2 regions of the Synechococcus sp. ROS8604 genome follow, and region 1 is predicted to be linked to the other one. Evidence: predicted binding sites of a transcription regulator. Region 1 holds the regulator's gene; the other holds the start of a gene.
The links. The regulator HrcA, encoded in region 1, represses chaperone genes, less so after heat shock. The targets are predictions, from matches to a motif close to TTAGCACTCNNNNNNNNNGAGTGCTAA.
Positions count from the first base shown of each region.

Region 2: a site for HrcA is predicted at 3,074-3,100, ahead of groES (co-chaperone GroES). Genes of this name have one in related genera too.

Region 1 is NZ_CP047946.1:2,614,760-2,629,745, reverse strand. Features, by position in the region: gene SynROS8604_RS14245 (cysteine desulfurase family protein) at 16-1,197, opposite strand; gene SynROS8604_RS14240 (hypothetical protein) at 1,222-1,737, shown strand; gene SynROS8604_RS14235 (response regulator transcription factor) at 1,771-2,484, shown strand; gene SynROS8604_RS14230 (RNA pseudouridine synthase) at 2,484-3,467, shown strand; gene bchM (magnesium protoporphyrin IX methyltransferase) at 3,522-4,235, opposite strand; gene SynROS8604_RS14220 (amidohydrolase family protein) at 4,263-5,414, opposite strand; gene purE (5-(carboxyamino)imidazole ribonucleotide mutase) at 5,472-6,026, shown strand; gene SynROS8604_RS14210 (AI-2E family transporter) at 6,081-7,160, shown strand; gene cysC (adenylyl-sulfate kinase) at 7,141-7,767, opposite strand; gene SynROS8604_RS14200 (translation initiation factor) at 7,845-8,171, opposite strand; gene SynROS8604_RS14195 (class I SAM-dependent methyltransferase) at 8,211-9,170, shown strand; gene trpB (tryptophan synthase subunit beta) at 9,209-10,465, shown strand; gene SynROS8604_RS14185 (hypothetical protein) at 10,501-11,679, shown strand; gene SynROS8604_RS14180 (ABC transporter substrate-binding protein) at 11,688-12,911, opposite strand; gene hrcA (heat-inducible transcriptional repressor HrcA) at 12,913-13,905, opposite strand; gene SynROS8604_RS14170 (rhodanese-like domain-containing protein) at 13,977-14,327, opposite strand; gene SynROS8604_RS14165 (DUF3352 domain-containing protein) at 14,376-14,986, shown strand, end outside.
Region 2 is NZ_CP047946.1:2,298,810-2,313,795, forward strand. Features, by position in the region: gene SynROS8604_RS12455 (ammonium transporter) at 1-772, opposite strand, end outside; gene groL (chaperonin GroEL) at 1,009-2,640, opposite strand; gene groES (co-chaperone GroES) at 2,710-3,021, opposite strand; gene atpD (F0F1 ATP synthase subunit beta) at 3,243-4,706, shown strand; gene atpC (ATP synthase F1 subunit epsilon) at 4,780-5,187, shown strand; gene SynROS8604_RS12480 (30S ribosomal protein PSRP-3) at 5,372-5,932, opposite strand; gene SynROS8604_RS12485 (TIGR01548 family HAD-type hydrolase) at 6,026-6,817, shown strand; gene SynROS8604_RS12490 (calcium:proton antiporter) at 6,817-7,959, shown strand; gene SynROS8604_RS12495 (aminopeptidase P N-terminal domain-containing protein) at 7,963-9,303, opposite strand; gene SynROS8604_RS12500 (CNNM domain-containing protein) at 9,357-10,370, shown strand; gene SynROS8604_RS12505 (GTP-binding protein) at 10,367-11,716, shown strand; gene SynROS8604_RS12510 (nicotinate-nucleotide adenylyltransferase) at 11,713-12,291, shown strand; gene SynROS8604_RS12515 (NAD+ synthase) at 12,298-14,019, shown strand; gene ald (alanine dehydrogenase) at 14,090-14,986, shown strand, end outside.

The sequences.
Region 1 (14,986 bases):
CGCGCACTATTTATTTCACGCTTTATGACGTAATTGGTGTATGGCATCGTTTATGGCCTGGATGGCTAGGTCGATGTCGCGGTCCGAGGTGCTGCGCCCCAGGCTGAGCCGCAGGGAAGCTTCAGCTTCTTGGCGGCTTCGACCTAACGCCATCAGCACATGGGAAGGTTCGCCGCGACTGCAGGCCGAGCCACTGCTGCAGGCCACGCGAGATCGCAGGGCTCGATGCAGCTTGCTTCCCGAGACGTCTGGAATGGTGATGTTGAGATTGTGCGGCAGTCGAGCCGTGGCATGTCCGTTGAGAAGTAGCGCTGGCTGACTCTGCTTGAGGCCCTCCCAAAGTCGATTGCGCAAACGTTCGAGGCGATGACGGCGGCTAGCGAGATCGCTGAGGGCCAACTCCGCCGCTTTGGCAAATCCGATGATGAGCGGCACCGGCAAGGTGCCAGGTCTCAACCCCCGTTCTTGCCCCCCTCCCCATTGCAGCGGCTCGACCGTTAAGTCTGGGTTGCTGATCAGAGCACCAACCCCTTTGGGCCCGTTCAGTTTGTGGGCGCTCAGGCTGAGGAAATCTGCGCCAAGACGTTGGCTGTCCAGGGGGATGTGGCCGAAGGCTTGAGCGGCATCGCTATGCAGCGTCACCCCGTGAGCTCTACAAAGGGCGGCGACTTCAGGAAGTGGCTGGATGACGCCGATTTCGTTATTGGCCAGCATCACACTCACCAATTGGGTGTCTTCCGTGATGGCGGCCTCAAGCTTTTTTGGGTCGAGGAGACCATCCGGCTCTGGTAAGAGAAGGGTGATGCGAAAGCCTTCGCGCTGAAGCTGCTGCAGGGGGTCGAGAACAGCATGATGTTCACTGACCATGCTGATCAGATGCCCTGGTTTTCCCCTCTCGCGAGCGATGGCGCGTGCATGTCCGAGCAGAGCAATGTTGTTGGCCTCTGTGGCCCCGCTGGTGAAGATCAGCTGTTCATCTGAGCAGTTCAGGCAATCGCTTAATTGTTCTCGGGCCATCTGAACGGCAGCGGCGGCCGTCAGTCCGAGCCGATGTTGCCGACTGGAAGGATTTCCCCATTGTTCACTCCACCAGGGCTCCATGGCCGTCACCACATCCTGGTGACACGGCGTTGTGGCTTGATGGTCGAGGGCAATCGGTGCCGATTGAGTCAAGACGGCTTCGGGGCTTGGCAGCATGGTGTGAGTCTGTCGTTCTATCTGATGCGTGCGGCTTATTGGATGACCAGCTTGAGTGTGCTCGCGATCAGTGTTCTGCAACCCGGCTTGGCAGAGCCATCTCTGCGTGAGAAGGTTCTTGAACAGATGCGGGCGTCGAGGCCTGCCGACTTGGTCGTTCTCGAGACGCGTGAGCTAGGTGGCACTTCCCTTCTCGGAATTTTTGCCATCCAGGTGGATTCGGCTGATCCTGATTTAAGGCGATACAAGCTTTGGAGGGAATCTCCTGAGAATCTGATCATCCCAACGGAATCGGTGCGTTGCAGTCGAACTGATCCCATGCGTGTCACACGCGATCAGAATGCGATTTATCTTCAGCGCCTCAACCCGGGTGGTTTGGTTACCTTGGCGAATCGGGAAAACCATTTGGTGTGGTGGGCTGCCTGTCAGCCAGAGCTTGCTGGTGAAGATCCCTCTGCCTTGACAGAGAAGGCCAAGGCGTTGGGCTTCTCCACGCTCCAGAAGGAATCCCAAGAGATTTTGCGGTTGCCAAGCCAATAGCGCCTCTAGATTTCGCGTAGATGCGTCAGGTCCATGACGGAGACTCCCAGCGAGGTTCTGACCCCAAGGTTGCTGCTCGTTGATGACGAGCCTGGTTTGCGTACTGCCGTTCAGGCCTATTTAGAGGATGAGGGATTTGATGTCACGACAGCCGAGGACGGGGAAGAAGGATTCAGTAAAGCTCAGCAAATGCTGCCCGATCTCGTCATCAGCGACGTGATGATGCCTCGCCTTGACGGCTATGGCTTGCTTCGCAAGCTGCGCGAAGACGAGCGTTTGGGCGGAACGCCAGTGATTTTTCTCACTGCCAAAGGGATGACGGCGGATCGCACGCAGGGCTATCTCGCGGGCGTTGATGACTACATCCCCAAACCATTCGACCCTGATGAACTCGTCGCCAGGGTCCGAAATGTGGCCCAGCGGCAGCAGCGGTTATTGCAGGAGGCAGCACGGTTCGCTGACACCGATATGGGTCAGATGGCCAAGCAGATCACAGAGATCCGCTCGCTTCTTGCCCAGGCAGATGCCCTACCCAATCAGGACCCAGCCCAACACAATTTCACGCCGAGGGAGGCCAGTGTGTTGCAGCTCGTGGCTGAGGGATTGATGAATAAGGAGATTGCCCGGCAGCTGGAGACCTCGATTCGCAATGTGGAGAAGTATGTGAGCCGGCTCTTCATCAAAACGGAAACCTCCAGCCGCACGGAGCTCGTGCGTTATGCCCTTCAACATCACCTCGTGAACTGATGGCTGTGCCGGCGGGATGGCGGCCGGCGGCGTTGAACCACGGCTGGACGTATTGCGATCGTGTTCGACCAGGGGAACAGTCCACCCGATTGAGCGATGTGATGGAACGACGCCACCACCATTCCAGTGCAGCGATCTGGCAGCAGCGCTTGGCGAGCGGGGAAATCACCCTGAATGGTTTGGCTTGTCCCGATGACGTCGAGGTCAAGGCTGGCGATTGGATTCGTTGGGCGCGTCCTCCCTGGGTTGAGGCTGCGGTTCCGGATCAATGGGAGGTCATTCACGATGACGGCGATGTGCTGGTCGTCAATAAACCCTCAGGATTACCGGTGATGCCAGGTGGCGGCTTCCTGGCACACACGCTGACGTCATTGTTGGAGCGGAGTAGCGACTCTGAGGGCGAGGCCTTGGTGCCGAAGCCCATTCATCGCCTCGGACGGTTCACGTCTGGTCTTCAGGTTTGCGCCCGTCGTCCCGAAACCCGGGCTGCATTGTCGAAGCAATTTCGACCGCAAGGTGATTGCCGTAAAACGTACCTGGCCTTGACGCCTCGTTTGGAGAGCCTTCAGCACGGTGAGACGCTTGTCATCCAAACCGACGTTGTCGAACGGCAACATCCTTTGCTCGGTTGGATTTGGGGGCCAGAGCCAACAACGCTGGAGCGATTGCGGAAGCGCTTATCGGCTCACTCTGCAGTGCAATTGAGGGAGCGAAGGCGAACGGGAGATCTCTTGGAAGTGCGGATTCATACAGGCCGCCCCCATCAGATCCGCATCCATCTCGCCCAACTGGGCTGTCCCTTGTTGGGAGATCCCTTGTATCAATCTGATCAGGGGCTGTCTGCAACAGCAACACCAGGTGATGGTGGGTATCACTTGCATGCTTGGCGCCTGGAGGGTTTGTGCTGGCCGCCCACTACGCAGTTAACACTCCGTGCTCAGCCGCCCAAGTGGTTGAGAGATGGAGACGATGCTGAGCGTTGAAGCGACGATCAACCACTGAAGTGATTCGAACTGAGTGAAATGCGTTGACTGAGTTCAGCTCTTTTGGAATTCCACAAGGCGCGAGAAGTAAAAAGGTGCTTTATTCAAACTGCGACGAATCAACTTGAATCCACAGGATTCAGCAGCTTTCACAATTCCTGTTTCTTTCAGGGTGTAAGCGCGGGTGGTTTTGCTTGGACCAGGAAACAGTTGGCCGATGCTTTTGAGCAATGCCAACAAAGGGGTGTAGGGAGCAAAGCTCACGATCAGCCTCTGCTCGGTGAGGCTGCAGAGGTGGCGCACCATCTCCTCCGCAGCTGGTTGTGGATAGTGAATGAACACATCCAGGCAGCAGACGGTGTGAAAGGAGCCGCTAAGACTTTCGAGATCACTGGCGAAGAAATGGAGCTTGCCCATGTTCAAGCCCGCCTCTTCTGCGCGGCGCTGAGCCTCCTGCGCCATCGCTTCAGAAATGTCACTGGCATCGATGGAGCCAGCTCCCATCTCTGCTAGAGGCAAGCTGAGGCTGCCCACTCCGCACCCTGCATCACAGAAGCTCACGTCACTGAGCTCGCCACTTTGCTTGATCAAGCTCAACACCTCATCCACGGTCTTTTGGTGTCCGATGCGAATGTTGCGTTGAACCTTGTTGACATCATCACTTTCGCTGTAAATACGATTCCAGCGCTCGAACCCTGTGGTTTCGAAGTACCCCTTTACCTCCTGCTTTTCAGCCTGCGTGTCGTCCAGCAGGGACTCGGGTGGCATGGCATCAGTCAGAAGGGTCGCGGAATTTTAGGCAGCGTGTTGCCAGCTGAGGTTGTTGGTTTCGTCATCCCAATGCCAGCGCAACAGCTCGTTCAGAGGTCGTCCCAGCAGTTGGAAGGTTTCTTGGGAATTCAAGGCCTTCCTGGGTGCAACGGTTGCGGCATAAATGGCAGCACTTGGATGGGAGCTCCAGCGTGCCAGCCGCTTCACTCCCTCAAGCAGCGGCAAGGTCACGCCCGCAAGGGTTCCATCCTCAAGCCGGCAGGTGCCGTTCTTCACCAGAAGCGCACGCTCATCCCAATGGTGCACTCCGTCTTCGAGTCCGTAGGGGGCGAGTGCATCGCTGACCAGCACGAGTTGATCGCCCGCCAGCCGCTGCAAGAGCACCGCCATCGTGGGGTCCACGTGAACCCCATCAGCAATCAGGCCGAGTGCAACGTCATCCCGTAGGCAGGCAGCTCCGATCGGTCCGGGATTGCGGTGATGCAACCCCTGCATCGCATTGAAGCTGTGGGTCAGCATCGATACGCCCTTGTTAAAGGCTTCATTGGCCGTGGTGGCATCCGCAGTGCTGTGACCAAGGGCCACGCGAATGCCCAGACCACACAGGTGTTCGATCAAGGCCGCGGCGCCATCGCGTTCTGGAGCGAGGGTGACCAGGGCAATCTCTTGCTCAAAGCCGCTGATGCGTGCCTTGAGTTCGTCCATGGTGGGACTGGCGAGGTGTTGGCGTGGATGGGCTCCCCGTCTTGCCTCGGCCAGAAAAGGTCCTTCCAAGTGGGCACCAAGCAGCTGGCAGCGGAAGGGCTGGTGAGCGGCACGCGCCTGCCTGAGCACGGTGAGAGCTTCACGCAAGGGCTCGACGCCGCAGGTCACAAGAGTGGGACTGATCGCTTCCACGCCATCGCGCCAGAGCTGATCGAGGAGCTGCAGGAGTTGTGGCAACGCAGCATCGGTCAGCTCTGGGAACGGCAGTCCCAAACCCCCATTGATCTGGAGGTCTACACCCATCGGGCTGAGCACGTCTCCGCCCCAGCCTTCACCGGCTAGGGCCGTCCCCTCAGGCATCAATCCTCGATCCACAATGCGGGCTTCTCGATCGAGTTGCAGCCACCACTGCTGTGAGTGCCCGTCCTTGCTCGTGCTTTGGGGCAGACAGACGTGTGTGATCCGGCGCATGGGGAAGGGTCCTCTGAAGCCAGTGCGGGACGATGGCAGTCTCGCTGCAAGCTTGCTGTGTCCAAGCCATCGGAGCCCACAATCGTTGCGACGTCCCGTGTTGCAGTGATCATGGGAAGTGATTCTGATTTGCCGACCCTGAAGCCAGCGGTTTCGGTCCTTGAAGACCTGGGTGTCAACGTTGAGGTGCGTGTGCTTTCGGCCCATCGCACTCCCCTGGAAATGGTGGACTTTGCAAGGCATGCAAAATCCATGGGATTTCAGGTAATCGTTGCTGGTGCCGGCGGTGCTGCCCACCTCCCAGGCATGGTGGCCTCGCTCACCACGCTTCCTGTCATCGGCGTTCCTGTGAAGAGTCGCGCGCTCTCCGGGGTCGATTCCCTGCACTCCATTGTTCAGATGCCTGGTGGTATCCCTGTGGCCACGGTGGCGATTGGCGGCGGTTTAAACGCTGGTTTGCTGGCCGCTCAGATTCTGGCGATCAGTGATTCGACCCTCTCTGAACGACTTGAGGCCTACCGCCAGCAACTCCACGACATGGTGGTTGCCAAGGATGCCCGCCTCAAAAATCTCGGTGCTGACGCGTATCTGGATTCCATGTCGAGTAGCTGATCACACACCGTTGGTCGTGGTCAGTTTCACAATTCAATCTCAACGGAACGTTTGATGTTCGGTCCTGCCTGGATGCGTTGGGGACTCTCCCTACCTCTGTTAACGCTCAACTTATTCGTGTTGCGTCAGTTGCTTGTGCCGCTGGCGCCCTTTCCGGGTTTGTTTTTGACCGCGGCCCTGATCGCCTTCCTCCTCAGCATTCCTTCCCGCTGGCTTCGTGCCCGGGGGCTTCCGGGTTGGCTTGCGATTTCCCTGGTGTTTTTGCTGGCCGTAGGAATTTTGGTGATCTCAGGCATCACATTGGTGCCCCTTTTGATTGACCAACTCGCGCAATTGATCAATGCCTTGCCAGGTTGGCTTGAAGCCTCCCAAGGGTTGATCGGCCGTCTCCAGGAATGGGCGATGGCCCGTGGATTGCCAAGTGAATTCGGAGATCTGAGCAGCGATGTTTTGACGCGTGCCAGTCGTTTAGCGAGCCAGTTCAGTCAACAGTTGCTAGGCCTTCTTGGGGCGACCCTCGGCACCACGATCAACACCGTCATCGTCCTGGTGCTGGCGGTGTTCTTTCTGCTGGGAGGCGAATCCATTACGGCAGGGTTGGTGCGGTGGTTGCCGCAGGAGTGGCGTGAGCTGGTGGTGGTCACCATCACGCGCACCTTTCGGGGCTATTTCGCCGGTCAGGTCGTGCTCGCTTTGATTTTGAGCGCTGGTCAGATTGCGGTGTTCACCTTGCTGAAGATTCCTTATGGCGTGTTGTTTGCTGTTTTGATTGGCCTAACAACGTTGATCCCCTACGCCAGTGCTTTCACGATCGTTGCGGTGAGTGTTTTGTTGGCCGTGCAAGATCCTGGAATGGGCCTCGCCATCCTGGCGGCCGCGATTGGCGTCGGTCAGGTTGTGGATCAGTTGATCCAGCCACGCTTGATGGGGAGCATCGTTGGCTTGCAGCCGGCTTGGCTGCTGATTGCTCTCCCGCTTGGTGCACGCGCGGGCGCTTTGTTCGGTTTTGGAGAGCTTCTGGGCCTGTTGCTTGCCGTGCCAGTGGCGAGTTGCATCAAAACCCTGATTGATGCCTGGGCTGATCGTCAGGGCTTTGATCTGCCTTCAAAAGCGATCAGATCTGCGCAGGAATGATCTTTTGCTCAACCAGATAATGGATCACCTGCTCGACGCAGCTGTCCAGGCTGCTGTTGCCGGTGTTGATATTGAGTTCAGGATGTTCCGGTGCTTCATAGGGGCTGGAGATCCCGGTGAATTCTTTGATTTCCCCCGCACGCGCTTTGGCATAGAGCCCCTTGGTGTCACGTTCTTCGCAAACGCTGAGATCGGCTGCGCAGTGGATCTCGATGAAGTCTCCTGCGTTCACAAGAGCTCTTGCTTTGTCGCGGTCAGCCCGAAAAGGAGACACAAACGCCGTCAGCACAATCACGCCGGCATCGAGGAACAGCTTCGCCACCTCGCCGATGCGCCGGATGTTTTCTTCTCGGTCGGCGTCGGAAAAGCCCAAGTCCTTGCAGAGGCCGTGGCGAACGTTGTCGCCGTCCAACACGTAAGTCGCCAGTCCACGCTCAAACAAAGCAGCGTTCACGGCATTGGCCAAGGTGCTTTTGCCAGCCCCGCTTAAGCCCGTAAACCAGAGGATTGAGCTGCCGTGGCCCCGTTGTTTAGCGCGAGTGTCGCGATCAACCGAGGCCTGGTGCCAAACGATGTTGGTTGCTTTTGTGTTGTCGGCGGCGGCCATGAACGGAGCGCGAAAGATGGCATTATCTCCTGGCGTAAACGACGACGGCACAATCTCGGCATGAAGCCGCTGAGGTCTCAGCCTCCAGCTCTTTTGGGTTTGTAGCCCTCTTTTTTAAGCAATTCGAGACTGAGCTCAACCTGATCCCCCTGCAACTCGATCACGCCATCCTTTGCGGTGCCGCCACTGCCAATGCGCGTTTTCAACTTTTTGAGGAGGGACTTCAAGCCATCCGGATCTAATTCAAGACCGCGGATCACCGTGACGGTTTTGCCCCCTTTCCCCCCGCGGGTGGGCTGCACGCGAACCACCTGCTCATTCTTGGGTGTGGCGCCTGCTGATGGTCCAGTTGGGCGTTGCAGACTGTCAGCACTGCTGAATTCTTGCCAGCCTCCCTTGCGCATGAGCTATTCGCATCCGTTCCTATCCTGCCGTTTCTCACCATGAGTGGGTCTGCTCCCGCTCCCCAATGGGCTGATTCCAGTCGGGGGCTCGGCCGCTGGATTGAACGGTTGATCGGCATCCCCCTGTTGCGTCGCCCCCTGTTTTTTCAGGCACGACAGCTGATCATCCGAACGGCTGAGCGCAACGGCATTCCTTGGCGGAAGCGACGGTCGGAATTGTGGGAGGCGGCCGCTCCCCTTCTGGCGGAGAGTCGCACCGAGGGCCTGGTTCCTCCCGCCTACTACCAAGCGCGTTTCCATGCCTATGAGCAGGGCAATCTCTGCTGGCAGGCGGCATCGGAGGCTGAGCAAGCCACCGATGCGATGGCCCTGCGAATCTGGCCAAAGGAAGCGCTGGAGCCGCTCCAGGCTCAGACGCGACTCCGCGATGCGATCCATGCGGTGGTGGAACCGCTTCTCAGCGATTCCACCCGCGAGGTTTTGGATCTGGGTTGTTCCGTTGGCGTCAGCACCCAGGCGCTTGCCCGTTGGTTGAACGCTCGGGCCGATCAACGTGGTCTGAACAGGCCACGGCTGATCGGTTTGGATCTCTCTCCGGAGATGCTGGCTGTAGCAAGGGTCAGAGATCGCGACAGCTTGATCAGTGAGTGGCGCCATGCCGCTGCCGAACACACCGCTTTGGTGAGTGAGAGCATTGATTTCATCAGCCTTCAGTTCGTTTGCCACGAGCTGCCTCAAAGCGCCACCCGTGAGGTCTTGCAAGAAGCAGCGCGTCTTCTGAAGCCGGGGGGCGTGTTGCTGATGGTGGATCAGGATCCAGCTTCATCGGTATTGCAACGCCTGCCAGCCGCCGTTGCGACCCTGCTGAAGAGCACCGAGCCCTACATCGAGGACTATTTCGGCCTCGATATGGGCGCCGCTCTTCTGCAGGCAGGGTTTCGAGATCTGCGTATTGAGGCCTGTGATCCACGACATCGTGTAATTGCCTGTTTACGCTGACTTACCGCAAGACGCCGTTTCAGCGGCATGCCAGACCTGTGACAAGCACTCTGCCGACTGCCAGCACCCCAGATCCAGCCAGCCTGACGCCTTCGGTTCGGCCTGAAGCTCACGGTCGGTTTGGTCGTTATGGAGGGCAGTACGTTCCCGAAACGCTGATGCCAGCGCTTGCTGAGCTTGAACAAGCGGCGGCTGAAGCGTGGAAGGATTCAGCCTTCACGACTCAGCTCAATCGGCTGCTGAAATCCTATGTAGGGCGAGCCACACCCCTCTACGAAGCGGAGCGTCTCACCGCTCACTATCGCCGTTCCGATGGGGGTCCACGCATCTGGTTGAAGCGCGAAGATCTCAATCACACGGGTGCGCACAAAATCAACAATGCCCTTGGTCAGGCGTTGTTGGCCTTGCGTATGGGCAAGAAGCGAATCATTGCTGAAACCGGTGCCGGTCAGCATGGCGTGGCCACCGCAACGGTCTGCGCTCGTTTCGGCCTGGAGTGCGTGGTCTACATGGGGGCTGAAGACATGCGCCGTCAGGCGCTGAATGTGTTCCGGATGCGCTTATTGGGAGCCACCGTTCAGCCGGTCACGGCAGGAACCGCCACCTTGAAGGACGCGACGAGCGAAGCCATCCGCGATTGGGTGACCAATGTGGAAACCACCCACTACATCCTTGGATCCGTGGCTGGTCCCCATCCCTATCCGATGTTGGTGCGTGACTTCCATGCAGTGATCGGCAATGAAGCGCGTGAGCAATGCATGGAGTCGTTTGGGCGGCTTCCTGATGTGTTGTTGGCGTGTGTGGGTGGAGGTTCCAATGCGATGGGGCTCTTCCATCCGTTTGTGCAAGACACCTCTGTTCGTCTGATTGGCGTTGAGGCCGCAGGTGATGGAGTGCAAACTGGCCGTCATGCCGCCACGATTACGGAGGGCCGAGTGGGGGTGCTGCATGGGGCGATGAGCCTGCTTCTTCAAGATCAGGACGGCCAAGTGCAGGAAGCGCATTCCATCAGTGCTGGTCTTGACTATCCCGGTGTGGGGCCAGAGCACAGTTATCTGCGGGATATCGGCCGCGCTGAATACGCTGCCGTTACGGACGATGCGGCGCTCTCCGCTTTACGGCTTGTGAGTGAGTTGGAGGGAATCATTCCCGCTTTGGAAACCGCCCATGCGTTTGCTTGGCTGGAAATGTTGTGCCCCACGCTTCCCAGCGGCAGCGAAATTGTGATCAATTGTTCTGGTCGTGGTGATAAGGATGTGAACACCGTGGCGGAAAAACTTGGAAGTCAGCTTTGAAGACTGTGCTTCAGCGCTTGTTGAAGCATCCCAAGATGTTGCGCATCAGATTGAACTTTTGGGACTTTCTCCTCGTCCTGGTGATTGCAATCTCTGGGATTTTTTTGGTTCAATTTCTTGGTAGAGAAAATTTAGATGTGATCAGTTCTCGAGAATTGCTTCGGCTCACGAGTACTCCTCACATTCGTAATGAAGCGCCTGATGCTGCGGCTCGTGGCAGGCCATTAAAGGGGGCGGAAGTTCTGCGTGATTCGGAACTTCTGGAAGCGGCAAAATACAAGGTCTATGCAGGTATTTACGTCGCGAATAACTTCAGTTTGGACCTGGAGGTTCCTAGCTTTTCTAGCAAGGGATATATCTGGATGCGTTGGGGAAAGCCTTTCCAGGATTACTTGGAAGAAAGAGGCTTGGCTATTTCCGAGGTAATTGGACTTGAAAATGATATCAATCCGGAAACATCTGTAATCACGCCTTTGCGGGATGTCCGTGAATTTGAAGACGGCACTTTTGGGCAAGGGATGTTGTACACAGGGGATTTTTACATCGACAACTTGGACTTACGGAGGTTTCCTTTTAACTCGGTGAGTCTCCCTGTTGTTCTTGAAGCTGATGATCCTGTTGGTGATCTGACCTATCAAAGTCTTCGTTTGATTCCTGATTTAAGGGATAGCGGGATTGGTCAGTATTCTGATCTCTTTGGCTGGCTCACACGGGGCTGGTCTTTTGGGGAATTTCGGCATCACTTTGCCTCGGGACTTGGCGTTAGCACTGTGGATGAGGAATACAGCCAGCTTATTTTTGATGTGTCTTATCAAAAGTCTTCTTGGTCTGCATTCTGGACTTTGATTCAGCCCCTGGTTGTGGTGATGGCCTCGATTGTTTTGATTACCCGGGTGCTGACAGAGTTTCGTGTTGAGATTCCGATCGCCGTTTTGCTAACGCTGATCTTCTTGCAAGATGGATATAGATCAGAGCTGCCAAGTCTCCCTTACCTTTCGTTTCTAGACTCGATTTATGCGATTGCTTACATCCTTTCAATCGTTAGTTTTGCGCTCGTTCTCTATCTTGAGAGTCTCAAGAGACGAGCGGGTTTGGAGACCAATGAGCGTCGAGATTTGATTTTGGGACGTATTCACTTTTATGAGCAATTTTGGCCTCCTATTTCTCTTGTCGTTATGGTTTTGTTGTCAATAGCTAGCTGGTTGTTGATCTAGCAACCTTTTTAGGGCTCCCAGGGATCGCTGCCAAGGAAGACCAAATCGATACTGCGATGTAATCCTGGAGTGGTGCGTCTCAGTTCATCGACGAGTCGATCCCGGGTGACATCTGGAGCGATCGATTCCATTGCCTCAACGAGCCATTGCGCTGCCATGAAGCCTTCGAGGCTGTAGAAATCGAAATCAACTTCACCATCCTGCTGCTGCTGGCGTAGGAGTCGTTGATAGCTCGCGACATCTGGGTGCCGTGCATCCCAAGGGAAGGGCACAACTTGTGTGACACCAACGCCAAAGGCGGCTGCTTGCGGCAGATCCCGAAACAGCGCTTTGGTTCCTGTTGGAGAGATGGTCATTAATTGCGGGCGGCTGCCATTTCGATGCAGGTTGTTCACCAATGAGGCCATCGTTTTGCTCAGTGAGATCACGATGAGGGCATCGGGCTTTGATTTGATAATCGTGTTGGCGGCTTGCGTTGTTTCAATGGAGTTTCGTGGCAGAGCCGCTGTGCTGACAGCACTGAGATTGTGCTTTTTCAGGGCCTCCACTGTGCTGGCAAGCACGTCTTTTCCATAGGCGTCGTTCTGATATGCCACTGCAATCCTTACGAAGCCGTCGTTGACGAGGTGATTGACGATCCGCCGAGCTTCTTCCGCATAGCTGGCTCGGAAGTGCAACACCTCGGTCTGACCTTGTTCTCTGAGGGCGCTAGCACCTGTGAGAGGAGCAACAAGGGTGAGTCCCGCCGTCTTGGCAATCGGTAGGGCCGCTTTGCTCGTGGGCGTGCCAAAAAAGCCGAAGAGGGCCAAAACATCAGGCTCGGCCGCAAACAAGCGGGTGTTACGCAGCGTATTTTCTGGCTCATAGCCATCATCGATCCGCCAAACCTTGACGGGGCGTCCGGCGATGCCCCCCCGATCATTGAGCTCCCGTAAAACGGTGTCGATTCCTAGGGCGAAGCGCTCTCCGATATGTCCAGAGGGGCCTTTCAGGGGAAGGGACTGTGCCAGCAACCAAGGGCGGGGTTCTTCGTTAAGAAGGGAATCAAGGTTCTCACTGGCAAGGCTTCGTCCCGCCTCGTTCGAGGTCATCGAGCTGCTCTGCGCGGGCTCAAGTCGCTCCTGTTTTGTTGTCTGGTTGACACCGCTCCAAAGGGCAAACAAGGCCCCCCCGATGGCGAGTCCTAGGACGATGGTCAGCGGGGGGGACAGGGCTCTTCCTTGGAATGCCATGTCAGTTCAGGAGATAGTCGAGATGATGGGCGGCACTCTTAACGGCAGCGAGTGCTGTGGCGTAGGCCATGCGCATTGGCCCCACAAGCGCCACATGCCCCACGCCGTCTGTGGCGCTTGTGTAGGTGGCCTGGACCACTGAGCAGTGGTGCAAAGCCTGTTCGGGATGTTCTTGGCCGATCCAGACGCCATATCCAGGACCGGAAGCGGACAGGGTTAGGGCTGCAGGACTCTGATCCATCAATTCAAGGAGTGGTCTGAGCTTGGAGCTTTGGCTGAATTCGGGCTCGGCGACGAGCCGAGACACGCCATGAAAGAGCGCTTTGGTTTCTTGGGTGGTTTGCAAGGTCTGATGGCTGTCAATGGCATCGCGGAGGGCTCTGCCGCAGGCCTGCAGTTCTCTTGGCAGTGCATTCCAATTCAAACGGCCGTTGCCGTCGAGCTGCCGACGCGCCCATTGATCCATCGCTTCGATTTGATGCTCACTGCCGTGGGGCAGCCGAAGATTGAGGTGACTGGCTTGGCTGGAATTCTTCACCAACATCACCAGCAAGCGCTCCTCGCTGCGCACCAGTCGGATCGCTTCCAGTGCGGGGTGCCCTTGGCTGGGGTGCGTGATCAGGCTCATCAGTCCCGTGAAATCGGTGAGCCTTCTCGCCATATTTTGGAGCAGATCATCAAGCGCTGCCCATCGAAGGCTCAGTTGGGTTAACTCCTGATCAAGATGTTGGGCGATGGTTCCAGGCTTCGGAAGCAGACAATCCACGTAATGCCTATATCCACTGGGGCTTGGAACCCGTCCGGCAGATGTATGTGGTTGGGTGAGAAGACCCCGCTGCTCTAAAGCCCCCATGGCTGAACGCACGGTGGCAGCACTGGCTTGCAGATCGAACCTCTGAACGAGGGTTCTGCTCCCTACTGGCTCAATCGTGTCAACGTAGTGATGCACCGTGGCCTTGAGCACCTCCTGTTGTCGGCGGGGCAGCGGCTGCACAGGCACACAATCAGCGTTGTGATCGTACGGAGGTTTCCCCTCGGATTGGTGGCGTTGTCATGAACCGCTGCTCAGTAACGGGGAACGCTCGGGTCGACGTCCACACTCCAGGCATGAATGCCGCCTTCTAGGTTCCATACCTCATAATCCGGTCCTTGTTCTAAGAGCCAGCAGCCAAAATTTCGGCTACGGATCCCGGCGTGACAAATGACCACGATGGGTTTGCTGGTGGTCAGCCTTGCGGGCAGATCGGAAAGCCATAGGTTTGATTCACTTAGCGGTAGATGTTCCACCTGCCCGGGGAAGGGAGCGATCTCCAGTTCGGAGTGCTCGCGAACATCAACGAGCTGAAGGGCACTGCCGCTCGCTAGCCACGCGTGAAGGTCTTTGGCGCTGATCGATTGGGGTGAAGAGGGTGTCATGGGATTCATCATGAACAAAGATGAGGCCAGTCCCACGCCTGCTGCTTCATGAAGGCGCGTTCCTTCCTTTTAGCTGTCGCTGCAACGGTGGTGTTGCTGCTAATCACCGCATTGGGCCTGTGGTGGGCGATGGCTCAGCAGAGTCCCCTCAAGATTGTCGGGCAACCCCTCGTCTTGCCACGAGCTGCTCGGTTCGTTCCGAGAAATGCGTCCCTGAGTTTGCATTTGCTTGCTGATCCTGGGCGCATGCCCGCCTATGCCCAGGCCGTGGCTCCGGTGTCACGCCGACGCCAAGCGCGGGACAGCACCCAGCAATTGCGGGATGGCGCCTTTGCTCTAGCGGGCTTGGATTTTGTGGGAGAACTCGCGGATTGGATCGGTCCCCAGGTCAGTTTGTCTTTGTTTGCGCCCGTCTCCGATGCTCCTGCGGGTTGGGTGCTCGCTCTCACCAGCCTTGATCAAGACGGGGCCAAGCGTTTCCTGCAACGCTTTTGGCAAACGCGCAGCTTGGCAGGCACCGATCTGCAAATCAGTCGTTACCGGGGAATGGGGGTGATCAGCGGCCGCGGAGCGCTGCTCGGTCAAGACCCACAGCCCATCGCTACAGCCTTGATCGACGATGACCTGCTCTTAATCGCCTCCGGTCGTGGTGTGCTGGA
Region 2 (14,986 bases), 320 kb from region 1:
CTGCACCGGCTACCGCCAACTGACTTCCACCGTTGAAACCAAACCAACCAAACCAAAGCAGACCCGTCCCCAGAAGAATCTGACTGACATCGTGAGGAGGACGCACGGCCTTAGGCCACTGACGGCGCGAGCCCACCAGCCCAGCGAGCACCAAGGCCGATACGCCAGAACTGATATGAACCACCGTCCCACCGGCGAAATCAAGATCTTTACCAAGGAAGCCCCCACCCCAAACCATATGGGCCAAAGGGGCGTAGACCAGCAACAACCAAATCGGGCTGAACACACACCAAAACTTGAAACTGATCCGCTCCACCAGCGCACCCGAGATCAAAGCAGGCGTGATGATCGCAAACATGCCCTGAAAGAGCGCAAAGGTGAGACCTGAGATCGCCAGTCCATCCCAGACGGGAGGCACGTTCTCCAACAAAGCAAAGGAGAACGGATTAGCCACCACAGCTTGCAAGGCACCCCCATCGGAGAACGCAAGACTGAATCCAAAGGTGACCCACACCAACGTGGCAAGTCCCATCATCACGAAGCTCATCGCCATCGTGTTCAGTACGTTTCGAGATTGGACAAACCCGCCGTAGAAAAACGCCAAACCAGGCGTCATCAACAGCACCAAAGCCGAGGACGTCAGAATCAGGGTGTTGTCAGCTGCCAAAAGGGCCGTCTCTCCGGCGTAGGCAGGAAGCAAGGCAGCACTCAATAGTTGAAGTGCTGCCACCACCCATAGGGCGATGAGGAATCGACGAAGACGGGACGACAAAAGAGCCCTTTTGTATTCAGATACCGACGCAAGCCAAAGCTTGAAAAATTGTTCACTCTGAACAATTTTTCAAGCTTTGGCGAATCGAACGACCCTGATCAGATTTCATTCTCTGAAGGCGTCACGCTGCGTAACTGATCGCCCCCGCCATTAAAAAGGCACCCGTGAAGGCGCCAGATATGTTGCTAGTTGGTGTCTGATCCGTATCAGAGGGTGTTTCCACCCCCTCATTAGGGTCAGTAGTCGAAGTCGCCGCCCATACCACCGCCACCAGCAGCAGCTTCTTTCTTCTCAGGCATGTCAGCCACGATGCATTCGGTGGTTAGCACCATGCCAGCGATCGATGCAGCATTTTGCAAACCAGAGCGGGTCACCTTGGCCGGATCAACAATGCCAGCAGCAAGCATGTCGACGTAGTCACCATTGGCGGCGTTATAGCCCTCGTTAAAGGACTTGGATTTGACGTTTTCGGCAACGACAGCACCGTTCACACCAGCATTTTCAGCGATGCGCATCAAGGGAGCAGTCAGCGCTGAGGCCACAATGTTGGCACCGATCAACTCTTCGCCAGAAAGGTTGGCGGCTGCCCACTCTTCCAAGATTGGTGCCATGTGAGCCAAGGTTGTACCGCCACCAGGAACGATGCCCTCCTCAACAGCTGCCTTTGTGGCGTTGATGGCATCTTCCAGACGAAGTTTCTTGTCCTTCATCTCGGTTTCAGTGGCTGCTCCCACCTTCACAACAGCAACGCCACCGGCCAACTTGGCTAACCGCTCTTGGAGCTTCTCCTTGTCGTAGGTGGAATCGGTCTCATCCATCTGCTTCTTGATCTGCTCGCAACGCATTTTCACAGCCACCTCATTGCCTTCGGCAACAATCGTGGTGGTGTCTTTGTTGATGGTCACGCGGCGGGCAGTGCCCAACATCTCCAGCTTGGCATTTTCCAGCTTGAGACCTTGGTCTTCCGTGATCAGCTGACCGTTGGTCAGGACTGCCATGTCTTCGATCATCGCCTTACGGCGATCACCAAAACCAGGAGCTTTTACGGCCGCCACATTGAGCACACCGCGCAATCGGTTCACCACCAAGGTGGCGAGGGCTTCTTTCTCGATGTCCTCGGCAATGATCAGAAGAGGCTTTCCAGTACGAGCAATTTGCTCAAGGACAGGTACCAAGTCTTGTACCAAGCCGATCTTCTTATCAGTTAAGAGGATGTAGGGCTCGTCCAAAACCGCTTCCATCCGTTCCGTATCTGTTGCGAAGTAAGGGGAGATATAACCCTTATCGAAACGCATACCCTCGGTGACCTCAAGCTCGGTCTCCATGGATTTCCCTTCCTCAAGAGAAATCACACCTTCTTTACCAACTTTATCCATGGCGTCGGCAATCATTTTGCCAACCTCTTCGTCATTACCTGCAGAGATCGTGCCAACCTGAGCGATTGCATTGCTGTCTGCAATTGGCTTAGCGTTTTCTTGGATCTTCCCGACCAAGAAATCGGAAGCCTTATCAATACCCTTCTTCAGAGTGATTGCGTTGGCGCCAGCTGCCACGTTACGAAGGCCAGCTTTCACCATGGCATGAGCCAAAACGGTGGCCGTTGTGGTGCCATCACCAGCAGCATCGTTGGTTTTAGATGCGGCCTGACGAATGAGAGAAACACCGGTGTTTTCGATGTGATCCTCAAGCTCGATCTCTTTGGCGATCGTTACTCCATCATTGATGATTTGAGGAGCACCAAATTTCTTCTCAAGAACCACATTGCGACCCTTGGGGCCTAGGGTTACTGCGACAGCTTCGGTGAGAATGTCGATGCCTTTTTCGAGAGCACGGCGAGCATTCTCGCTATAGATAATTCGCTTAGCCATAGGAGGCGATTAAAAAGATGTAAGAGGAAAATTCAGTCGTTTCTGAGATAAAACTCAGAGAGATTGCGGTCAACCCACAACAGCAAGAATGTCTTTCTCGGACAACAGGACGTACTCGTCGCTGCCAAGCTTGATATCTGTACCGGCGTATTTGCTGTACAGAACCTTGTCGCCAATGCTGACTTCAGGAGCCTGACGGCTTCCATCGTCGTTGGACTTACCAGGACCCACTTGGACAACTTCACCCACCTGAGGCTTCTCTTTGGCCGTATCAGGAAGGAGAATGCCGCCTGCAGTCTTCTCTTCGGATTCAGAGATTTTTACGAAGACGCGGTCTCCAAGAGGCTTAACGGTGGAAACGCTGAGAGAAACAGCTGCCATAGGTATTTGAGAAGCAGGGACAGGGCGCTCGGCGCCGCTCGATCGACGCGAGTTAGCACTCGGGATCGATGAGTGCCAAAGCTAGGTCGGTGCATGGGTCAAGCACCAGCGGTGACCTGTGCGGGTGACCGAACAGCGAGAGCAACATCAAGACGGTGTTAAGGTTCTGCCGCTCAGGAAGGGATCGTCCTGTTGCGCGTCCCTCTCACTTCTCCTTACTTATGGCCGCTGCTGCTCCTGCCTCTACCGGTTCCAAGGGCGTTGTCCGTCAGGTAATCGGACCGGTTCTGGACGTGGAATTTCCAGCCGGCAAACTCCCCAAAATTCTCAATGCGTTACGTATTGAGGGCACCAACACTGCTGGTGAAAAGATCGGCCTAACCGCCGAAGTCCAGCAATTGCTTGGTGACCACAGAGTCCGTGCGGTGGCCATGAGTGGCACCGATGGTCTTGTGCGCGGAATGGAAGCCTTGGACACTGGCTCACCCATCTCTGTCCCTGTGGGAGAAGCCACCTTGGGCCGAATCTTCAACGTGCTCGGAGAGCCCGTTGACGAGCAAGGCCCCGTCAATACCGACGTCACTTCCCCCATTCACCGCGAAGCTCCCAAGCTCACTGAACTCGAAACCAAGCCCAAGGTGTTCGAGACAGGCATCAAGGTCATCGACCTTCTCGCCTCTTACCGCCAAGGAGGCAAAATTGGCCTCTTCGGTGGTGCCGGAGTTGGCAAAACCGTTTTGATTCAGGAGCTCATCAACAACATTGCCAAAGAACACGGCGGCGTTTCTGTGTTCGGCGGTGTGGGTGAGCGCACCCGCGAAGGCAACGACCTTTACGAAGAATTCAAGGAGTCCGGCGTGATCAACGCCGACGATCTCTCCAAGTCGAAAGTGGCCCTCTGCTACGGCCAAATGAATGAGCCTCCCGGCGCTCGTATGCGCGTAGGTCTCTCAGCTCTGACCATGGCCGAGCACTTCCGCGATGTGAACAAGCAGGACGTTCTGCTCTTCGTGGATAACATTTTCCGCTTCGTGCAAGCCGGTTCTGAGGTTTCTGCTCTCTTGGGTCGGATGCCTTCAGCTGTGGGCTACCAGCCCACCCTGGGTACTGACGTGGGCACTCTTCAGGAGCGGGTCGCTTCCACACTGGAAGGCTCCATCACCTCCATTCAGGCCGTTTACGTCCCTGCTGACGATCTCACCGACCCCGCTCCTGCCACAACATTTGCTCACCTCGATGCAACAACGGTTCTGAACCGTGCCTTGGCTTCGAAGGGTATCTACCCCGCGGTGGATCCTCTCGATTCCACAAGCACCATGCTTCAGCCAGCCGTTGTGGGCGATGAGCACTACCGCACAGCACGTGCTGTTCAATCCACCCTTCAGCGTTACAAGGAGCTTCAGGACATCATCGCCATTCTTGGCTTGGATGAACTGTCTGAAGACGATCGTCAGACTGTGGATCGTGCTCGCAAAATCGAGAAGTTCCTATCCCAGCCCTTCTTCGTTGCCGAAATCTTCACCGGAATGCCTGGCAAGTACGTGAAGCTTGAAGACACCATCAGTGGCTTCAATCAAATTCTTGCTGGGGAGCTCGACAGCCTTCCAGAGCAGTCTTTCTATCTGGTCGGCAACATCGACGAAGTCAAAGCCAAGGCCGAGAAGATCGCGGCTGAAGCCAATTGATCCCCATCGGGGCGCTTGCGCGCCCCGAACATGATCAACAACTCGCTTTCCAACTCTCCGCAGTCTTCTTTCCATGTCCCTCACCCTCCGCGTTCTGGCACCAGACCAGAGCGTGTTCGATGGTTCGGCCGATGAGGTGATCCTTCCCAGCACCACCGGTCAAGTCGGCATTCTTCCTGGCCACGTTTCCTTGCTCGCAGCGCTCGACGTTGGAGTTTTAAGAGTTCGTACCGATAGTAATTGGCAATCCATCGCCCTGATGGGTGGCTTTGCTGAAGTTGAATCCGATGATGTCACCGTTTTGGTGAACTCAGCCGAACTCGGCGTCAATATCGATTCCACATCAGCTGAAAGTGATCTTTCCGCTGCACGCACTGCTGTCACCAAGCTCGAAGGCCAGCCCTCCACTCCTGAAAAAGTGAAAGCGCAGCAGCTTTTTGAACGAGCCAGAGCACGCGCCCAGGCAAGCAAATCAACCTAAGTTGTAAAAAACAACGCCGGATCTGAAAAAAGCACCCTGAACAGGGTGCTTTTTTATGGATTGAATGTGTCTCCCAAAACTGATTTCAACATTCAACATTCCCCGTCGCAAAGACATAAAAAAGCCCCGTCGAAACGGGGCTAAAAACATGATCATTAAACGAAGAGCCTTCGTTCCGTTCCAATCAGGCAGTACCGCAAAAAGTAACGTCGGGGAACTTGAGTTTTGCTTCGTCAAGGCTCTTGCCTTTGCCTTCTTCTTGCCAGTAGTTAATGACCTCAGTGGCCTTGTTCAAAACTTCAACACGCTCGTTATCAGTGATCCAGCTTTTGCCTTCCAACTCACTTTTGAGAGTCTCCCAAGCATCTTCACGAGGCCAGAAGAAATAAGCCGTCAGTGGGCTGGGGCCACCGCCAACAATCTGATCAACCGCCAAAGCCACGTTATCAGGAAGCCAGAGAATCTTCAGCAAGAAGCGGCCTTCATCGGCTTTTGGGGTGTAGCCAGAGGGAACTCCATCCGCATCGATGGTGGCAGAAGCAAGTGCTGCACTGCCGCCGCGCATCACTGGACGACCTTCTTTGGGCTCCTGCTGCTGATCTGACACTTCACCCTTAGGAGTTGCATCTTCGCCCTGGGGAGCGGCATCACCCGCGGGTGTTGCGCCGGCCTGGGGTGCTGCATCAGATGCTGCTGCCTCTGTTGCGACCTCCTGGTCGACGGCTGCGCCTTCGGAAACCGTCATGGTGTCAGGGCTCAAGGATGAAGGACAAAGAACTAACTTACCAGTTGCTGAAGCCAAATCCCCCTGCAATCTTCAGGATCAAAGCCACAAGCAATCCTGCTTCTCGACATTGATGGCGTTATTCGGGATGTGGCAGGCAGCTATCGCCGTGCACTCCAGGCCACCGTGCATCACTACTGCGGGTGGAAGCCTGGTCACGAGACGGTTGATGCCCTGAAGGGTGAAGGACGCTGGAACAATGACTGGGATGCAAGCCTTGAACTTTTACGTCGGCACGCGCTGACCCATCCCTCACCCAACTCGTCCTCCCATTCAGCGGCCCTACCCAGTCGCACTGATCTGATTAACGTTTTCAGCCGTTTTTACTTCGGATCTGAACCAGAGGGCGATCCCTTTGCTTGGGATGGATTTATTTGCGATGAGCCCCTCCTCGTCGATCGAAACTTTTTTTCAGCCCTGACGAATCGAGACATTCTTTGGGGATTCGTTAGCGGAGCAGAGCCCCCTTCTGCTCGCTTCCTACTGGAACAACGTCTCCGCTTGCAGAACCCTCCCCTGATAGCGATGGGGGATGCGCCAGACAAACCTGATCCAGAAGGACTCATCAGGCTGGCAAGCACCCTTGTGGATGGCAACCTCGGTTCCGACGCACCGCTGATTGCCTATCTCGGTGACACCGTGGCGGACGTCAACACCGTGATTCGAGCCCGGGAGCAGGTCCCGCAACAACGCTGGATGAGCTTGGCGGTTGCACCTCCCCACCTACAACGCCCAGGGCAATCTGAGGCGCGAGCGCACTACGAGCAGACCTTACGGGCTGCAGGAGCAGAGGTGATCCTCACCGACACCCAAGCGGCACTCAACTGGAACCCCACTCAGCGTTGATGCGCAAAGAATGGCCCTTGCTTGTTGGAGCGGTTGTCCTCATCGGTCTCCAAACCACCCATCTCCTGGATTGGCTCTTGCTGCAATCGGCAACGCTCGTCTTAGGCGGATTAGGGGGACTCAGCCTCTTGATTTTGCTGCTGGCGAGACGCATTGCCAGCCAAGCCGATCATCTCGCCGAAAAGCTCGGTGAACCGCTTGGAACGCTTGTGCTCACAGGTTCCGTGATTTTGATCGAGCTGGCTCTCGTCACCAGCACCATGTTGAGCGGCGAAAGCAATCCCACGTTGGCGCGGGATTCGATGTTCTCGGTGTTGATGATTGTGCTCACTGGGGTGAAGGGAATCACCTTGATTTTGGCTTCGCGATTTCAAACAGCGGGGATCACGGAACCCTTCCAAGCAGAAGACATGGCCACCGTCAACCAAAGCGGTGCCTCCACTTACATCAACTTGATTACGACGATGAGCGTGCTTGTGTTGGTGCTCCCTAATTTCAGTGCTGACAGCACAGAAGCCAACTTTTCCCTCCCGATCAACTGGCTTCTCACCGTTGTGGCCATTGGGCTATACGCAGCTTTCCTGCGCTTCCAAACCGGCTCATACCGCAATCTGTTCCTTGAGGCCTCCCAGCGGCTGGAGTTGCCCAAAACCAAGGAGAAAAACGGGCTGACCCAGGCATCCAATGGCGATAACGACTCGGCTCTTCGGAGCGGCGTTCTCATGGCGCTCGGCCTCTTGATTTTGGTTCTGATCGCAGAATCGATGGGGAGCCTGATCGACATTGGCATCAGCGACCTCGGGCTCCCAAGCTCCCTGGGTGGTGTGCTTGTTGGCCTCCTCGTCGTGGCTCCGGAAGCGCTAAATGCCTTCCAAGCGGCCAATCGAGGGGAAGTGCAACGATCTCTCAATACCCTCTATGGATCGTCCTTATCGACGCTTTGCCTCACCGTTCCGACCGTGCTCTTCGTTGGAGAACTCACCAACACCAAGGTGATCCTTGGCCTCAATCCAATGGAATCCGTGTTGCTTGTTCTCACACTGATCTTGGTCCGCCCTCTCAGCGGACGGGTCAGCGAGCTCGATGGCCTGATGCTCTTGTCCGTTGGTTTGGTCTGGATTTCCCTGCAAGTGGTGAGCTGAACGTCATCCACTCTCCATCGAGGCAACATCCTTCAAGGCCGTAGCCGTCAAGACCTCATGACCATCCTTGAGAACGGCCACATCATCTTCAATGCGGATACCAATGCCTTTCCAGCGGTCATCGATTTCCGGCTGGCCATCCGGAACCGGTAAGCGGTCACTGACATAGAGACCAGGTTCCACGGTGAGCACCATGCCTGGATCCAGTTCGACATGGTGCTCACCAAGCCTGTATGCGCCAACGTCGTGCACATCCAACCCAAGCCAGTGCCCCGTGCGGTGCATGTAGAGATGGCGGTAAGCACCCTGCTCAATGATTCCGTCAGCCTCTCCAGCCAAGAGTCCAAGATCCAACAGGCCCTCCACAAGCGCTCGCAAAGCGGTCTGATGCACCTCCTCCGCTGTTCCTCCAGGCCTCACGGTGGCAATGGCCGACTCCTGAGCACTCAGAACCAATTCATAGAGCGCGCGCTGTTCACCGCTGAAGCGGCCATTCACAGGAAAGGTACGGGTGATATCACCGTTGTAGTAGTCACCGATTGAGCACCCGGCGTCGATCAGCAACAGATCACCGTCCTTGAGCGGATCCTGATTGTCGATGTAATGCAGGACGCAGGCGTTATCACCTCCCGCAACGATTGAGCCATAGGCAGGGCCCCGTGCCCCTTGATCAAGGAAGTGAAACTCGATGAGGGCTTGCACCTGTCGCTCATTCATTCCGGGCTTCACAGCGGCACGCGCCAACTCATGAGCCTGGGCTGAAATGCGGCACGCCTCGCGCATCCGATCCAGCTCCGCTGGATCTTTGCGCAAGCGAAGTTCATGCAGGACCGGGCAGGGCGCCACCAGCCCTAAAGCCGCGGCTCCACGTCGCGACGCCCGATCCAATTGTTCAGACCAAACCTCGAGCACCACGGACTCCACCGCCGGGTGATGCCCCGTGCGGAAGGCAATGCCCTCGGCATCTTTCAGATACCCACGCAGATGTTGGGCCAATTCAGAGCGGGGATGGGCCACATCCGCGCCGAACTGATCCACAGCCCCCTCTGTGCCCCACCGCCGCCCTGTCCAGACCTCGGCCCCTGGCTCACGAGGGTTCACAAACAATACGTAGCGCTCGCCTTCAGGCCGATGGGGCAAAAACAGGGCGACGGCATCCGGCTCATCAAAGCCGGTGAGATACCAGAAGTCGCTGTTCTGACGAAAGGGCCACTCACAGTCGGCATGGTGTGTCATCAGGGTTGCCGCTGGAATCACAGCCGCCGCACCGCCAAGATGGGCCATGAACCGCTGACGCCGCTCGGCGTAACCCTGAGCATCAATTGGGAGCGAACTATGAACCACGACGGAGACAGGGCACCAGGTAAACGTCAGGATGGCAGGCAAAGCATCCAGGCATGACTCACGACCTGCTGATCCTGATTCTGCTTGTGGTCGTGGTCCTCACAGGATCCGCCTTGTGTTCTGGCGTCGAAGCTGCTCTGCTCTCCGTCAACCCTGTTCGCGTTCTCGAACTCGCCGGTCGATCCAAACCGGTGTCCGGTGCAAGGAGATTGGCCCAACTCCGTCAGCGACTCGGCCGGACCTTGTCGGTTCTGGTGATTGCAAACAACGGCTTCAATATTTTCGGCAGTTTGATGCTCGGTGGCTACGCCGCTTGGCTGTTCGAAGACATGGGCATCAGCGCCGTGGCTCTGCCCCTGTTCTCCATTGGTCTCACCGTGCTGGTGATTCTTTTGGGGGAGATCCTCCCCAAGGCGATCGGCACCCGACTGGCGCTGCCTGTTTCACTCGCGAGTGCTCCGGTCTTGCACCTGCTTGGCGTTCTCATGCGTCCGCTCGTCCTTCTCCTGGAAAGACTGCTGCCGGCCTTAACCCAGGAAAGCGAACTCAACACAGACGAAGAGGAGATTCGACTGCTGGCCCGTATGGGGTCCCAAACCGGCCAAATCGAAGCGGATGAAGCCGCGATGATCGCCAAGGTGTTCCAACTCAACGACCTCACCGCGAGGGATTTGATGACACCAAGGGTTGCTGCTCCGAGCTTGGACGGAGCGAGCACACTGATGCAGTTAAGATCCGCCCTGCTCGAAAACGAGGCGCAATGGTGGGTGGTCCTGGGTGATGCCGTTGACAAGGTTCTTGGTATCGCAAGTCGAGACCGATTGCTGGCGGCACTCGTTCAAAATCAAGGTCAACTCACCCCAGCCGATCTGAGCGAGCCCGTCGAATTTGTGCCTGAAATGATTCGGGCCGATCGCCTGCTGACAGCCTTTCGTCGCGACAACAGCGGGGTTCGTGTTGTGGTGGATGAATTCGGAGGGTTTGTGGGCGTGATTGGCCCTGATGCGGTTCTGGCCGTGCTCGCTGGCTGGTGGCGCAAGTCAGCAGGAGCCAATGGGGCGTCATGACGACGTTCTCGCCTACATCCACCACGGAGCGCTGCCTTTCACTGCTGCAAACCTGGCGATCTCAGCTTCAGCTCAACCGCCGGGAAGAAACCATTTTAGCGGGTTCGCTCAGGAGCTTGGACCGGCAATTGGAGCGCTTATCGACTCGGAAGCTGCGCGTCGCGGTCTTCGGCCGCGTGGGAGTAGGGAAATCAAGCCTCGTCAATGCACTGATCGGTCAAGACCTCCTGGCCACCGACGTCGCTCACGGCTGCACGAGACAACAACAAGCGCTGCCTTGGACGATTTCCATTGCTGGTCTCCACGCGATTGAACTCGTCGACACACCAGGAATCGATGAGGTTGCAGCGGAAGCGCGCGCGCGACTGGCAGCGCGGGTGGCCCTGCAGTCCGATCTTGTGCTGCTCGTGTTGGATGCCGACATCAGCAGGGTTGAGCTCGATGCCTTGGAGACCTTAATCAGCAGTGGCAAGCCGGTGCTTCCCGTGCTGAACCGCAGTGACTGTTGCCCCCCAGAGCAACTCGACAGCCTCCGGCAAAGCATCAGCCACAGGATCCGGGAGCGGTGTTACCGCAACCATCACGCAAGGATTCCTCAAGCGATTGCCGTTTCAGCCGCCCCTCGCAAAGCCTGCCAACGCTCAGATGGCCGGGTGCGCAGCGAGCGACAGCCAGCGATGGTGAAACCACTCCGCACTGCCGTGATCAATCTGCTGAAAGAGCAAGGCCAAGCCCTCTTGGCCTTAAACGCCCTCCGCCAAGCAGAACGGCTCCAACAACAACTGGAATTAGGGCGACTGGAGCGCCGACGACACGATGCGCAAGGCCTGATCGGCCGCTACGCAGCACTCAAGGCCACAGGGGTTGCGGCCAATCCTTTGGTGTTGCTCGATCTAGCCGGAGGCTTGGCCTGCGATACCGCTTTGGTGGTTCAGCTCTGCAAGCTCTATGACCTGCCGATGGGAGGCCCAGCAGCACGACGGCTGATGCAACGGCTATCAGGACATAACGCCATGTTGGGAGGCGTCCAACTGGGACTTCAGCTGGCGCTCTCTGGACTTCAACAGCTGTTGCTGATCGCCGCACCCTTTTCCGGAGGCTTGAGCCTGGGTCCAGCGGCCCCCGTCGCCGTCGCCCAGGCGGCTCTCGCTGTGCACACCACGCGCAGAACAGGTCGGCTCACAGCACGTTGGCTGGTCGATCAACGCGGTCGTGGCAGGAGGGGCAATCCAGCACCGACGACCCTCATGCGGCGCCTGGTACGCAGCGATACCGGCATGCAACGTCTGCTTGCCGAGTGGCCACAGCCGCCCAAGCGGCCCCGGCGTGACGGGCTCTTGCCATGACTGCAACCATCGCCCTGCTCGGCACGAGCGCCGATCCACCAACGCTTGGGCATCAGGCTCTGCTTGAAGGCCTTTTGGATCACTTTCAACGCGTCGCCACCTGGGCTAGCGACAACCCAATAAAACGCCACGATGCCTGCCTCGAGCTCCGCAGCGAGCTGCTCCAGGCCTTGGTGATGGCCATCGACAACCCACGGGTGAGCATCGACCAAACCCTCAGCAGCCCGTTCACCATCACCACGCTTGAACGGGCAGCACGTCGATGGCCCAATCACGAGCTCTGCTTTGTGGTGGGCAGTGATTTGGCCGCTCAGATCCCCCATTGGAAACAAAGCGAGCTTTGGCTCAAGCGCTGCCAGCTGGGGGTGGTGCCGCGGAAGGGTTGGCCGTTGGAGCCCGAACACCTCGAACGACTCCGCCAGCTCGGCGCCCAGATCACCGTGTTGCCCTTACAGATTCCTGAGACAGCCAGCTCAAGCATTCGCAAAATGAGCGCTGCGGATCAAATCCCAAAACCGCTTTGGCCCCTCCTCTTGCAGCACAATCTTTATGGACTCCAAGACGCTCCTTCCTGAATTGCCATGCGCATCGCCCTGGCCCAGACCAATCCTCTGGTGGGCGATCTGTCCGGGAACGCCAAACGGCTCCTAGACGCTTGTCTCAAAATCAGCCATCAGGCGCAGGGCTCCGCTCCCGCCCTTGTGGTGAGCCCAGAGCTTTCCCTTTGGGGATACCCACCTCGAGACCTGCTGCTGAGTCCTGAGCATCTCCAGCAGCAGAGCGAGGCCCTCAACCAGCTGCAACAGGGGCTTAGGGAGAAGCTGCCGCAAACGGCACTGCTGGTGGGGGTTGTGGAACCAGCCCCAGACCAGCAACATCCACGACTCTTCAATGCGGCAGCCCTTGTAGAGGCCAACGGTTGGCGCGTCGTCGCCCGCAAACAGCTCCTTCCCACCTATGACGTCTTTGATGAATCGCGTTATTTCAGACCTGCCAACCAACCCAGTGTTCTGAGCTTTGAATCGGAAGGGCAGACTTGGCGCCTGGGGCTCACCATCTGCGAAGACCTGTGGGTTGAGGATGCGCTTCAGGCACAACGCCTGGTGGGACCAGATCCGATTGCCAATCTCATCCCGGAGCAAGTGGATGTGTTGCTGAACCTCTCCGCGTCCCCCTTCGGAAGAACCAAAGCATCCATCCGACATCAGCTCAGCGCCCGCGCTGCCAACCGTCTTCATTGCCCAGTGATTTATGTGAACCAGGTGGGGGGCAACGACGAATTAGTGTTCGATGGCGGCAGTTTCGTGATGACAGCCAGCGGTGAAGTGGCGTTGCAACTTCCCACCTGCCAGGAAGCCATCGCCTGCTGGGACAGCAGTGAAAGAGGTTCTGATGCATCGGCAGGCACGTCGGCCCCCACGGAAAGCGCTGATCTTGAGCAACTGTTCCAAGCCCTTGCGCTCGGCGTGCGGGATTACGCCCAAAAATGCGGTTTTCAACGCGCCCTGCTGGGTCTGAGTGGCGGCATCGACTCAGCTCTTGTGGCGGTCATTGCAGCAGCGGCACTCAAAGCAGACCGCGTGCAGGCTTTGCTCATGCCCTCTCCCTGGAGCTCTGTTGGGTCGATTGATGATGCAGAGGCGCTTGCAGAACGCCTGGGAATTTCCACGACAACCGTACCCATTCAAACCTTGATGCAGGGCTTTGAAACCACCCTGACCCCGGCACTGGATCAAGCACCGTCGGGCGTCACGGCAGAAAACCTGCAGTCGCGCATTCGAGGCACTTTGCTGATGGCTGTTGCCAATCAGCAAGGACAGCTCCTGCTCTCGACGGGCAACAAATCAGAACTTGCCGTGGGGTATTGCACCCTTTACGGCGACATGAATGGAGGGCTCGCGGTGATCGGTGATCTCTACAAGTCCACGGTGTTTTCCCTCTGCCGCTGGTTAGACAGCTCTGATGCCATGGCCTGTCGCCAAGAACTTGGACTTCCAGAGCACAGCGACTTGATCGGACGAGAAATCCTGACCAAACCTCCGAGTGCTGAGCTACGCCCTGACCAACAGGACAGTGACTCCCTTCCCGACTACGCAACGCTCGATCCGCTTCTGAATGATTTGATCGAGAAGCACAGCTCGGGCACTCAATTGATCGCAGCTGGGCATGACCCGGCGGACGTGAAACGGATTGAGCAACTGTTTCGCCGCGCGGAATTCAAACGCCGCCAAGCTCCTCCTGTTCTGAAAGTGAGCCGACAGGCCTTCGGGACCGGTTGGAGGCTCCCAATCGCCGCCCGCTGATTTCAAGACGCATAGACCAGTGGCCAATCCGGCTGAGCAGGGTCAGATTGAAGGATCGTCTTCGGCAGCCATGGCTCAATCCGTACTGACGGCTCCGATGGCCACCATCGGAGTCCCCACAGAGATCAAGGTTGATGAGCAACGCGTCGCGCTGACACCGGATGCCGTCAAAGAACTCGTCACCCATGGACTGGAGGTGCGGATCCAGAGCGGTGCCGGCTCCGGAGCAGGCATTGACGACGAGGCCTTCGCCGCAGCAGGCGCAGAGATCGTGGATCAAGAACAAGCCTGGGGTGCTCACTTGGTTGTCAAGGTGAAGGAACCACAGCCGGAAGAATTCCGCTTTTTGCGAAATGACATGGTGCTGTTCACCTACCTGCACTTAGCGGCTTACCCAGAGGTGGGAGAAGCTCTTCTCGCAGCTGGCACCACGGGGGTTGCCTACGAAACAGTGCAACTGGAAAACGGAACCCTGCCGCTGCTAGCGCCCATGAGCGAAATCGCTGGCAGGCTTGCCGCACAAGTGGGGGCTCGCTTGCTGGAGCGCCCCCAAGGAGGCAGAGGAGTGCTGATCGGAGGCTGCACTGGTGTGCAACCAGCCCGGGTGGTGGTCCTGGGTGCAGGCACGGTGGGTTTGAATGCGGCGCGTCTGGTGGCTGCCATGGATGCGGAAGTGATGCTTCTGGATCGCTCCCCGGAACGGTTACGCAGCCTGGAGGCCTATCGAAGCGGACGCCTGATGAGCGTGGTGAGCAGCCGCGGGCTGCTCGAGCGCTTAATCCCCACTGCTGATCTTCTGATTGGCGCCGTCTTAACCCCTGGAGGCAGGGCACCAACGCTGGTCGATGAAGCGATGGTGAAAGGAATGAAGCCAGGCTCAGCGATCGTTGATGTGGCCATCGATCAAGGCGGCTGCATCGCCACGAGCCGCGAAACAACGCACACCAACCCCACCGTGACCATTCAC